Regions from separate parts of the Paenibacillus sp. FSL F4-0097 genome, predicted to be linked through region 2. Evidence: riboswitches for the same ligand, from Rfam matches in the RefSeq annotation. Region 2 holds a riboswitch; each other region holds the start of a gene.

Region 1 (4,251 bases), 520 kb from region 2:
CCGGACAAACCTTCTGCTGGAGTTGCGAACAGAGTGATGTTGAGATCCAGTTCCTCACTTTTCCGATCGCAATAGTCCCGCATATGACGCACAATAGCCAGCGCCTTGGCATGAACTTCCATATCCTCGCCATGGTGTTTGCCGTACATAGCTTTCATACATTCCGCCATACCGATGAAGCCAAGAGACAGACTGCCATGCTTTAGCAGATCGCCTACAGTGTCATCAGGTGCAAGATGCTCGCCGCCTTCCCAGACGCCTTCTCGCATCATGAAATCGGAAGCTTTAGCTTTTTGTGCGGTTTGAATGTGGAACCGATGAAGAAGTCCTTCCAGCGCAATATCCATATAATGATTTAGATCTTCATAGAAGCCAGCTTCGTCTGCGATGGTACGTCTGCCTGTTACTGTGCCGTGTGCCAGACCTAGCCGAACCAGATTCAGTGTATTAAAGGAAAGGTTGCCCTTTCCAGAGCAATGATTACGACCAAAACGGTCACCGAGCACTCGGGTTCGGCAGCCCATTGTAGCGAACTCCGTATCAGGATCACTTGGATCATAATACTGCAAGTTGAGCGGAGCGTCCAGATTAGCGAAGTTTGGATATAGTCTGCGCGCAGAACATTCAGCCGCTTTTAGGAACAGTTCATAGTTAGGATCGCCTTGTTGTTGATTGATTCCTTGCTTGCATTTGAAGATTTGAATCGGGAACACTGGTGTTTCTCCGCTGCCAAGTCCGTTCATAGTTGCTGTTAGCAGAGAACTGATCACAAGCTGACCTTCTGGTGAAGTACAAGTACCGTAGTTGATGCTGGTAAACGGTATTTGTCCACCGGATCGGCTGGACATGGTATTCAGATTATGTACCATACTTTCAGCCGCTTGCAGGGTTTCGATTTCGGTTTCCTTTAGTGCAAAACGGAACGCTCTTGGATATAACTCCGCCAGATCGGTCCGGCTCATCGTAATCTCGCCCAAAGATTCATCAGCTTGTCCTTCTTCAAAATAATCCAGACCCTTGCGGAACAGCTTGGCGAAGGATTTGGTTACATAAGGTGCCAGATCATAGTCGAGTTTATTGGCGGATACACCACCATATTGAGCATTTTGCTGGGATTGGAAAATAATCGCTACCAGAGACATAGCAGTCATTATTGAGTTCGGAGGACGAACGCTGCCGTTGCCGGTATTGAAACCTTCACGGAGAAGTTTATCAAACGGGATAAAAATACAGTTCGTCGTTCCAATCGCGTATTGATCCAGATCATGCACATAGACGACATTGTCATCAATAGCCTGCACTAGCTGCGGCGGCATCGTAAAATTGCGGGCGTACCATTTTGAATATTCACTGCCGAACTTGCTCATTTTACCGGAGAAACTCTCTCCATTCAAATTGGCATTCTCGCGCAATAGGTCCATATCCCGACTGTCGATAATATCCCGGCCTAAATCAATGAGCTCTTCTAAAAGAACTTCCCGTGCATTTTCTACTCCATTAAATTGTCTCTCCAACAACGTCATTGTACAGCTCTCCTCTCAGTATAAAAGAAAAACATCTATCATCAAATCCATATATCCATAGGAAGTTGGACTGCCATAAGCAGTCGTATATTTGTTCTGATTACATAAAAAAAGCATCCCCTACCCGAGGATGGCAGAAAATGCCCGATGCGTTATGTAAATATCCACACGGATATTTGCAGAGGTCTCTACGTAGATGACCGCATGCGGACACCATCCCTGTTCCTCGCAGGCATCAATAGTTGGTGTCGTCGAAACAGGTAGGTCTCCTGGCTTCCGTGGGATCTCTCGGCGCCTTCCCAAGGGTGTTCCTAACCCTCAGTGGCATCTGCCGGGAGATGTGGATTCTCAAGCTTCCCAGAAGCTTAAGAAGGCCATCCGGTTACAGTGGCGGGACCGCAGCGGATTCTCACCGCGCTTCCCTATTAAGCTCTAAATCCGGTTAAGGATCAAAGCGCCTGTCTCCACTATATTTTGTTGTCGTTAGATAAAAATAACCCAAGATGTTGTGTTTGTAAACAGTTTTTTAGAAAACCCGCGCGGGGAGCGGGTTCTTTAAAAGTACTCCACAAATGATCCACAGGCTGTCCATAAGTAATCCACAATTGATCCACAGGGAGATGCGAAATGATTCATAAATTGTCCGAAAAGATGCCACAAAGAGTCCATAAATATAGTGCAGATGACCCTAGAATTTGCGCATGAGAAAATACTCTTAGCCCAAAGTCATATTTTGGAGTAATCAGAAGAAATAGAAGAGATAAGGGAGGATAATCTTGCTTAGTTTGTGACAGAGCGGTGGAATTGTTACAATGGAAGAAGATAGGTACTATAAAATTTCGAGGAGGTATTCTCATGCCTATTGCTGAAGTTACAGTTATTCCAATTGGAACAGGCAGTACCAGTCTTAGCAGCTATGTTGCGGATATGCAGCGGGTGCTGAAGACAGTAGAAGGGATTACATATGAACTTACGTCCATGGGGACGATCATCGAAGGGCCTCTGCAACGCATTTTTGCCGCGGTAGAAGCTTTGCATGAGTCTCCTTTTGCCGCAGGTGCAGAACGTGTCTCTACCTCACTTAAAATAGACGACCGCCGCGATAAACCCTCCACTAGCCGTGGAAAGTTAGAGTCTGTGGAGCGTAAGCTACAGGTGGATTAGCAGTTTAGGAGGGCGGAAAACAGGGAGAAATAGGCTTGCGTTTCTGGCTGAAAGTTGTATAATATTTTTTGTTTGACAGAAAAATCAGCTTTAAGCTGGTGTAGCTCAGGGGTAGAGCAACGCACTCGTAATGCGTAGGCCGGGGGTTCAATTCCCTTCACCAGCATCCCAAAAAACCATACGTGGCGCGGATTTCCGAGGTTTCGGGACCGCGTCATTTTTCATTAAATCCCCTGGCTTCTAACATTCTTCTAAAAGATAAGACATGGCGAAATCGCTAATGAAAACGGTATGACTAGTGGTCACTGTCGAGCAGATGGAAGGCGTGTCGCAAGCTGACAGCAGTCAGAATGAAGGATGGTGGAGGAGGAGCAGCATAAGCTGCTTTTCTCTTGCGGGGGCAGATTGGTTAGATGGTAATTACTATAAAAATAAAAAAAGACACCACAAGGTGTCTTAGTACAGATACTTTTCGCTCGAATTTCACGAGCTCGTCAGTGAACTGAGTTCATAAGCAAGACTGGCTACGGCTAACAGATGAAGAGATAAAGTAATATCAATGTTAAAATGTGCGGTAATATTAATTTTCATAGATAACCACGCTCCTAAAGTATAAATACACATAAAGAAAACTTTATAAAGCGCTTGGCCTGCCATCATCAGTGCCAGGTAGCCATCCTGTACAGACGCCTTAGCGTTTCGACAGTAACATTATACTTAATATTTTGTGTTTTGCAAACCAAAGCCCCCTTAAGACTGAAATAATGAGCAATGTGACAATTATGTCATTCTGAATTGAATATTGTTAGGTTAATCGATGGGGAAGTTTACGTGTCTCCCTTATACTGGAAATTAAATGATTTTATTTCCGAAAGGGGACAATCCACTGATGACTGACGTAATTAAAGCAATAATACTTGGCATAATAGAGGGCTTAACTGAATTTTTACCAGTATCATCTACTGGACACCTTATTTTAGCAGGCGATTTGCTTAGCTTTGAGGGAGATGCTGCAATAACTTTTAAAATTGTTATTCAGTTGGGTGCAGTGATGGCAGTTCTAATTCTTTATTGGAAAAGGTATTTGGAAATTGGGGTTAATATGATTAGAATGGATTTTTCCAAAAGCAAAGGATTAAATGTCATTCATATGATTTTGGCTATGTTACCAGCATTAATCCTATATCTTCTCTTCAAGGACACAATAAAAAGCCAATTATTTGGTCCAACCCCTGTTTTGATCGGTCTAGTTGTTGGTGGGGTGTTGATGATCATTGCAGCGCGGAATAGGCGGACTGAAACCGCTGATACTATCGATGGGATTAATTATAAACAGGCTTTCGGAATTGGTCTGTTCCAATGCTTGGCGTTATGGCCGGGATTTTCGAGATCAGGTTCGACAATTTCAGGTGGCCTGTTGCTTGGCACTAGCCAAAAAGCCGCCGCAGATTTTACATTCCTTATTTCCGTGCCAGTTATGTTTGGTGCAAGCTTGTTGGATTTGTACGATAGTCGTGATTTGCTGAGTTCTGACGATTTACTTCTAATGTTAATTGGCTTTGCG
Region 2 (4,251 bases):
AAATTCAGCCAACCCGTCAATAGACTTCACGTAGATGCTTCCAGCGTTGCCGGATGATACTACCTTAGTGCCTAATTGACTGACTAGTAAGCTATAAGCCGTTTCGCCCTCTTTTAGAGCTACTGTTGTACTGGCTAGGATGGTTCCCTTCCGGCTATCTCCAATCACTGAAAGGGTAGCGGTAGCTTTAGCTGGAGCAATAACAGACGATCCAACAGTCAGAGACTGAGTATAACGCGCTACGCTCGGTACGCTGTCTTTAGCATAGCCGGTAACAGTCATTGTATAGCTATTTGCCGGGAGACCCCCATCAACAACAGCTACACCTTGTTCATTCGTGATTACCTTCTTATCACCAATCGAAACCTGCACACCTGCTGCTGGTGAGGTAACCGGATCAGAAGTGAAACTGTCCTGATTCCACACCCACTTTTTCTGAGAAACCTTTACGGTAAAAGCTTCATTAGCTTTTGGCTGCGTTGGGGAAAGCGCCACAGAATCTATAACCTGTGTATTTTCACCTGCATAATAGACAAGCACACGATCGGATTCCTGTAGTTCGAACGCATCCATACCCACACTTGGATATATCCACTCCCCGCCGCGTGATACTACGAAGCTCCACCATCCGTCGTAAGTACCTTGCGAAACTCCATGGATACCTGATACAAAGTTGCCATAAGACGATTTGGTGATATCTACTTTAAAATCATCGGTAGACCCTAGTTGCTGCAACGCTTCAAGAGCATTGGAGGCTTTTAAAGTCCCTTCACTAATCAATCCTTCCGGGCCTTCAACGGTAAGTGAAGCTGTTACATTCTTAGAAATTACCTTTATAGCTTTTGTATATTTAGCAACCGTTGGCGCTTTACCTTCGCGGTAGCCAGTTACAGTCAGTGTATAGTCACCTGCGGGCACATTTCCTGAGAATACGGCCTCACCTTTAGCATTCGTCGTTACCGTCTGAGCTCCAATTTGGACCTGAACACCCGCAGCTTTTGCAGTTACAGGAGAGGAAGTGTTCGTAGCAGCGTCCCATTTCCACGTCTTACTAGTTACAATGACGTTAAAAGAATCGCCCTCTTTAAGATTTGCTTTGGAAAGGGTAACGGAATCCACAAGTTTAGTGTCATCTCCGGCATAATAAACCAGTACCTGATCTGAATCTTTAAGTACAAAATCACTCATGCCTACATCGGGATTAATCCATTTTCCGTCACGTGATACAACATACATCCATCCGTCATAACCACCAAAGCTTCCAGCAGCAATACTTCCGATGCCAGTCACATAACTGCCCGAAGGATTCGTGATCGGCAAGTTCGTTTGAAGCGCCAGCTTCTCTAACGCTCCAAGTGCGTTGCCAGCATAGGCGTACCCTTGTGCCAACGTGGCCCGTGGTCCCTCAATCGTTACAGGAGCGTAGATGAGTGAGCTCTGAACGGAGGATTTGGAAAAATCGTATAGCTTACTGTTGCTTCCTTTATACAGCAAATTATACGCAACCAGCGCCTGAAGTCCTTGCTCTGTCGCCAGAACATTACTGCTTCCACCACGGCTATGGGTGAAGCTACCATCAGCTAGACGATAGCTAAGCAGGTTCTCCATTAGATCCACTTTGTTTTTGGTGTATTCTAATCCACTAGGATCAACTCCGAAGGATGTGAGTCCAAGGATTGCTTGTGCGCTACTTTCAGCACTGTCACCGTAACCCCCATGGCTATCTTGAGCTGCAGATAACCAAGCTACGGCTTGTAGCCCTGCTAAGTAGGCTTCAGGATTATTTTTATGTGCCGCCAGAGCCGTCAAGGTTATCGCTGTCATATCAGACTCACTTGCGCCCGAGGTTAATGCAAAGCCCCCATCCGGATTCTGTTTGGAGAGAATCTCCGTAAGGAGCTTATCCGCCGTCCATTTCGCGTCACTTGGGATATTATATTTACCAGAATCCAGCGCAAGTAAGGCATATACCGGATTATTTAGCGTCTGTTCACTGAGCTTGCTGTTATTATAAATTTTCTCAATCAGATTATAGCCAGGAGTCGTTCCGTTACCAGCAAAGCTAGTAGGATCTGCACCAATCGCTCTCACTGCGAGCACGATTCGAGCATAATCGGTTACATTGGCGAAATTGCCAGCTGCATCCTTTACTTTTTTCTCAAGCTCTGAATGGTAACTGGCTGGCAGCTTATATCCTGCTTGCGCTAATCCAATAGCTTGCCAATCCGATTGCACGCCACCTTTCAAGAGATATTCTGCAGCCGCATAAGTCGCATCCGCAACATTAATCCGCTCCGCAGCAGTTGCTTCCAGACCGGAGCCAGCGCTCGCTTCTGCAAATATTTGTCCTGCCGGAGCAAGAGATGTTCCTAGAATTGAAATGACCATGAATAAGGCCAGCCCAAGTGCTACAAACTTGGAAGACATGATTTTCTTCATTGTTTAACCTCTTTCTGTATAAGAATGGGTACTGCTGGGAATAAGACGCATAACATAAAGACCGCCCCTTTGGAGGGCGGTCAGGGAAGATTACAAATCGAGGCTCCGGCGCTTGCTTCCTGCCGATAGTCCATCTGTATATGTTCCACATTCTTACCCCACGAAGAATAGAAACGCTCACAAAAAAGGCAGGTCTCCTGGCTAATGCTTCATCGCTGTTCTTCACCTTCCCACCCTACCTTCAGGGCAGTGGCTTATAGAAGAAACGCTCCGCACATACAGTGGCGGGACCACGCCGGACTCATGCACCGGACTTCCCTTTTAAGCAGACGACTAGATTGATAGAGTCTGCACCTTTTCCAGTATGTAGTATCTTATTTTGACATCCATAATCATATCTATTAATACATAGCATGTCTATAGAAAAGCTTAGTATGGGCAGCAAAAAAATGAACAGCAATACACCACCTGCCGGTAGGTATTGCTGTTCAGAAAGCTTGTTATTCGGCTGTTCCTTCCGGACTTGCAGTTGGGGAGGGTTCAGCACTTGAATCAGAAGCTGGTGGAAAATTAGGGTCGGGATCTACGATCAATGTAAATCTTCCGGCCTTGATCATACTTTTCTCTAGAATTGTCGCTCCAGGCTCCAATGTAACCTCAACCTGATAGGATGGTTGTTCACCTTCAGTCACAGCTGTTGCGGAAGGCAACCCAGTGCTGTCCTCAGTATCAGAGGAAGGCGTAGGAGACGGAGAAGCATCAGCTACTGCGTTAGGAGCATCTGCACCTTCTGCTGTTCCTCCAGTAGTGCCAGCGGCATCTGAATCGTCAGCGGCGTTTCCCTCATCCGTCCCATCCGTTGACGGCACTGGACAAGTGCCATTCGTAGCAGCGACCTTAAAGCTTTTATCTATCTCTGTAGACGAAGACATTAAACTAATCTCAGTCGGTTGAAACTGCACACAGTCATCTGCACTTGCGAAGGTGAACACCAATATGCTGCTCCCCTTATCTCCTTCGTCGCTCTGATCCTTCAAGTATACTGAAGCCGGAGGCAGCTCATTACCTGCACTCTGAACAGGGGTCGGCTCAGGGCTTGTCCCCGGCAGAGCCGTCTTCGTATCATCCGGACGCAGCATACTGAATACGATAATTGCAATAATCACCAGAATACCCGTAATGGAGCCGGAGATTAAGAGTCGAAATCGGCTGCGGCTGATCCAGCGCGCCAGCGGGGAAGCCAGTTGGGAGCGGGCTTCATTGTACACATTTTGCAGAGCAGGCCGAGCTGCCGCGACATAGTTCTTTCGGAATTCCCGATTCTTGAACGCTTCACGATCACTGCTTAGGAAATACTTCAGAATCGCCTTACGGTAACCCGGTTGCAGCTTTTTATTCGAAACCGTAAATAAAGGATTGCCTTGCGACCAAGCAAAAAACCGATAGATGATTTCTTTGTCGGAACCGGCTTTACGCTTTAACAGCTCCAGAAGCGCATCGTAATCCAGCGGACCCCCTTCACGCTGAGTTGTATAGTAGAAGGCTAGCGGAAGCCGTTCAAAGGGTTCCAGAACACGCGCCTCTTTTAGCAAACGACGACCCAGTAGCTGCACATCGTCTAGTTCCTGCGGAGACAATCCTGCAAAAATCTCCTCATTCGGCTTCTCTTCACCAAACCAGCGGTAAGCGGCGCGCAGCGCATTCTCTTTCTGCTTGCTAATCCTATCCAGTGGCGGCTGCCAATCGACAACATTACCATACCGTAAAAAAACTACCTCCAGAAGCTCCTCCTGCGTCATATCGGAAAGCGAT
Region 3 (4,251 bases), 3.1 Mb from region 2:
GGTCCGCAGTCTGATTTCGATTCCGGCGGGAATGTCAGGTATGAAATTTGGAGTATTTATGATCTTCACAACGATTGGCACATTGGGATGGAATTTGCTGCTTGTGCTTATTGGCGCGGCTTTGGGCGAATCCTGGGAAGACATTGCCATGTACATGGATGTGTACTCCAATGTGGTCTATGTACTAATTGCTGGCGGATTAGTTATTCTTGGGTTTCTGTACTTCCGCAAACGCAGCCGGAGAATGAACACTGAGGGCTAAGCGGGTGGAGGACTGATAATAGAAATGACTATTAAAAAGGAGGGAAACACATGGAGCTATTAACGATTATTAAAGCCATTATTTTGGGGCTTGTTGAAGGTTTAACCGAATTTGCTCCAGTATCCTCCACAGGTCATATGATTATTGTTGATGATATGTGGCTGAAATCACAGGAGTTATTTGGACAATATACGGCAAATACCTTCAAAATAGTTATTCAACTGGGTTCTATATTAGCGGTTGTTGTGATTTTTAGAAATCGATTCATTGATCTGTTGGGCTTAAGGCGTTTCAGCCGTAAGCAGTTGGATCCTGTAACAGAGAAGCTACCGCAGTTAGAGCAGGGCGGGCACCTCAAGCTGACACAGGTTCTGGTAGGGTTAGTGCCTGCAGGTGTGTTAGGTGTTCTGTTTAATGATTATATTGATGAGCATTTATTCTCTACCTCAACGGTGTTAATTGGTCTAGTGATCGGGGCTATATTAATGATTATTGCGGATCTGTTTGGGCCGAAGAAGATCAGAACTGAGAGTGTAGATCAGATTACATACAAACAGGCACTTGGTGTAGGTCTTGTACAGTGTTTTTCGTTATGGCCTGGATTTTCACGCTCGGGCTCGACGATTTCTGGTGGCGTAATCCTCGGGATGAGCCATCGTGCCGCTGCTGATTTTACGTTTATTATGGCAGTACCCATCATGGCAGGTGCCAGTCTGTTGTCACTGATGAAGAACTGGCAATATTTCACCATGGACGCGCTGCCGTTTTTTATTGCAGGCTTTATTAGTGCCTTCCTATTTGCGCTGTTATCGATGCGTTTCTTCTTAAAACTGATCAATCGTATCAAGCTCTTACCGTTTGCTATATACCGTATAATTCTTGCTGCTGTAGTATATTTCGTATTTTTCTAAGTCCGTTATAAGGAATCGATATAACAGAAGCCCCAGTAATCTATTGCAGATTGCTGGGGCTTTCACGTATGATGACATCAGATTAAGACACTCAAATGATGAATGATATCGGAGACAGGTGCTGACCGGAAAATAGTAATTCGGTAGGCTTAATAGGGAAATTCGGTTCGAAGCCGATGCGGTCCCGCCACTGTAACGGAAGAATCTCGAGCAACAGAGGTCACTGGCAATTTACTACTGCTGGGAAGACTGCTCAAGATGTTGACGCCGCTAGCCAGGAGACCTGCCTGTTTCAACAGCACTGCTTCACCTACGGAAGATAGGGAGGTGTTAGACGTTAACCATGGGTATATCATGGGCGTCTTTCCCTTTGACTTTTTTAGGGAAGGGCGCTCTTTTTTATAGGAAAGCAAGTAGTTTTGGAGTTTGAAATAAGAGATTGAAGAGGGAGTGTATCGAAATGACGAATAAGGTAAAAGTAAGCAATCTTGGATATCCGAGAATCGGAAAGAACCGCGAATGGAAAAAGGCACTGGAGGCATTCTGGCAGGGGAAAATAAATGAGGAGCAATTCCGCTCCGAAATGGCAGCAATCCAGCTGCAGCATTTGAAGACCCAGCAAGAAGCAGGAATTGAGCTTATTCCGGTAAATGATTTTACATTTTATGATCATGTGTTGGATGCGGCTGTTATGTTTGGAATCGTACCTCCACGGTATGCGTATGATGGCGGCGACATCGGGCTTGATCTTTATTTTGCAATGGCCCGTGGTAATGCTGAGGCTACTGCCTGCGAGATGACCAAATGGTTCAATACGAACTATCACTATATCGTTCCAGAGATCGGCACACAAACACCACGCCTGACTGAAAACAAACCTCTAGCGGCTTATCGTTTTGCTAAATCGCAGGCAGGGATTGAAGGTAAACCGGTACTTTTAGGTCTGTATACCTTCCTTAAGCTGTCCAAAGGTTACGCAGCGGCAGATATCGCCAAGATTGCTGCACGTTTTGTTCCAGTCTATGTTCAACTGCTACAGGAACTGAAGCAAGAAGGGGTAAGCTGGGTACAAATCGATGAGCCAGCGATTGTTACAGGCATAAGTAAAGAAGAATTAACACTGCTTAACTCGATATACACAGACATTGCCGGCTCCGTGCCGGGCTTGAATATTATTTTACAGACGTATTTTGAAGCTGCTGAGCCGCTGGAGGCACTGCTAGAGCTGCCTGTTCAAGGCTTGGGTCTTGACTTTGTGCACGATGGTGGAACGAATCTGGCTTCCATCGAACGTCTTGGCTGGCCGAAGGACAAATGGCTGGGTGCCGGAATTATTGATGGACGGAACATTTGGCGTTCCGATTTAGACGCCAAGCTGCAACTGGTAGAAAAGCTCAGCGTTCATGTACCGCTTGATCGTCTTATTCTTCAGCCTTCTTGCAGTCTGCTGCATGTCCCAGTCACCGTTCAAGGTGAAGTGAAGCTGAAGGCGACAGTTAAGAATGCGTTAGCCTTTGCCGATGAGAAGCTTAAAGAGCTTAGTCTGCTCGGAGCAGCCATCGCAGATAAAGGAGAAGCTTCTCAAGCAGCGCTGGCCGCTAGTCGTGAAGCTATTGCAGCGTTCCGCGCACTACCTGAGCGTGGCCGTAAGGATGTGGCGGAGCAAGTGCTTGCACTTGCAGCTCTACCAGACCAACGCAGTCTGCCTTTTGCTGAGCGCTTAAAGGTGCAGCAAGAGAAATGGCAGCTTCCACTTCTGCCAACCACTACAATTGGTAGCTTTCCGCAGACAGTCGAAGTGCGCCAGGCGAGATTGAAATGGCGTAAAGGGGTCTGGAATCAGGAGCGTTATGATGGATTTGTTCGTGAGCAGATCGCGGATGCAATTACCTTCCAAGAAAAGCTAGGTCTGGATGTTCTGGTCCACGGCGAGTTCGAGCGTACAGATATGGTGGAGTTTTTCGGAGAAAAGCTGGATGGATACTTGTTTACTAGTAATGGCTGGGTTCAATCCTACGGTTCCCGTTGCGTTAAGCCGCCGGTGATCTACGCGGATATTGCATTTATACAGCCTATGACTGTTAAAGAAAGTGTCTATGCACAATCGTTGACGAAGCTTCCGGTTAAAGGAATGTTGACGGGCCCTGTTACTATCCTCAATTGGTCATTTGTACGTGATGATCTCAGCCGGGAAGAGGTAGCCAATCAAATTGCTCTTGCCCTTCGCCATGAAGTAAAAGCGTTGGAAGATGCAGGCATCGAAATGATTCAAGTGGATGAGCCGGCTATTCGTGAAGGACTTCCGCTAAAGGCAGAAGACCGTGAGCATTACCTGAACTGGGCAGTGAAGTCGTTCCGTGTTGCCACGAACCATGTGAAGGCTACGACACAAATTCATACGCATATGTGCTATAGCGAATTTAATGACATGATCGATTCAATATCGGCTATGGATGCTGATGTAATCTCCATTGAGACTTCACGTAGCCATGGTGAGCTGATTATCAGCTTTGAGGAGCAGGCCTATGATAAAGGAATCGGTCTTGGAGTGTACGACATCCATAGCCCGCGGGTTCCAGCTGTCGAAGAAATGACTGCGAATATCGATCGTGCGCTGCGGGTGCTTGACCCTGAACAGTTCTGGATTAATCCGGATTGCGGTCTGAAAACGCGTGGCTGGCAGGAGACAGAGGATGCACTACGTAACATGGTAAGAGCTGCTGCTATTGCGAGGGAAAAGACAGGGGTTATTGCTTCTAAATAGACTTAAATAAATTAGAGCCAGGGTAATTTACCCTGGCTTTTTAGTTCAATTATTTTTTTGTAATCAGCTACTTGATAATAATTCTCAATCTTGTTAGAATGAAAAAGAAAAAGAAGGAACCGTGGAGGGTCCCTTTAGGCATTTACTTATTTACTTTCGAAAGTTTTGCAATCTGTTTCTTCTGCGCGTTTTGGTTCTTGGGAGCTGTGGAAAGCTACGAAGATCGATTCAGCGCTGCATTTGTTCTCTTCTGCCCAGTGGGTGCAGGAGTTAACTTCACAAACTACGTCTTTTGCCATGAGGGTTCACCTCCC

The links. Region 2 has a riboswitch for cobalamin ahead of MHH86_RS04495 (DUF4430 domain-containing protein). Riboswitches for the same ligand answer to the same signal wherever they lie in the genome.
Region 1: linked by a shared signal. The riboswitch ahead of MHH86_RS02315 (anaerobic ribonucleoside triphosphate reductase) and the one ahead of MHH86_RS04495 (DUF4430 domain-containing protein) in region 2 are both predicted to bind cobalamin.
Region 3: linked by a shared signal. The riboswitch ahead of metE (5-methyltetrahydropteroyltriglutamate--homocysteine S-methyltransferase) and the one ahead of MHH86_RS04495 (DUF4430 domain-containing protein) in region 2 are both predicted to bind cobalamin.

Annotation. Positions count from the first base shown of each region.
Region 1 covers NZ_CP151965.1:524,833-529,083, forward strand. The annotation lists gene MHH86_RS02315 (anaerobic ribonucleoside triphosphate reductase) at 1-1,523, opposite strand, end outside; cobalamin riboswitch at 1,765-2,000, opposite strand; gene MHH86_RS02320 (MTH1187 family thiamine-binding protein) at 2,379-2,687, shown strand; tRNA gene MHH86_RS02325 (tRNA-Thr) at 2,782-2,853, shown strand; gene MHH86_RS02330 (undecaprenyl-diphosphate phosphatase) at 3,577-4,251, shown strand, end outside.
Region 2 covers NZ_CP151965.1:1,041,075-1,045,325, reverse strand. The annotation lists gene MHH86_RS04495 (DUF4430 domain-containing protein) at 1-2,439, opposite strand, end outside; cobalamin riboswitch at 2,609-2,812, opposite strand; gene MHH86_RS04490 (glycosyltransferase) at 2,940-4,251, opposite strand, start outside.
Region 3 covers NZ_CP151965.1:4,908,116-4,912,366, reverse strand. The annotation lists gene MHH86_RS22105 (DedA family protein) at 1-262, shown strand, start outside; gene MHH86_RS22100 (undecaprenyl-diphosphate phosphatase) at 313-1,173, shown strand; cobalamin riboswitch at 1,273-1,479, shown strand; gene metE (5-methyltetrahydropteroyltriglutamate--homocysteine S-methyltransferase) at 1,634-3,937, shown strand; gene MHH86_RS22090 (DUF1540 domain-containing protein) at 4,084-4,236, opposite strand.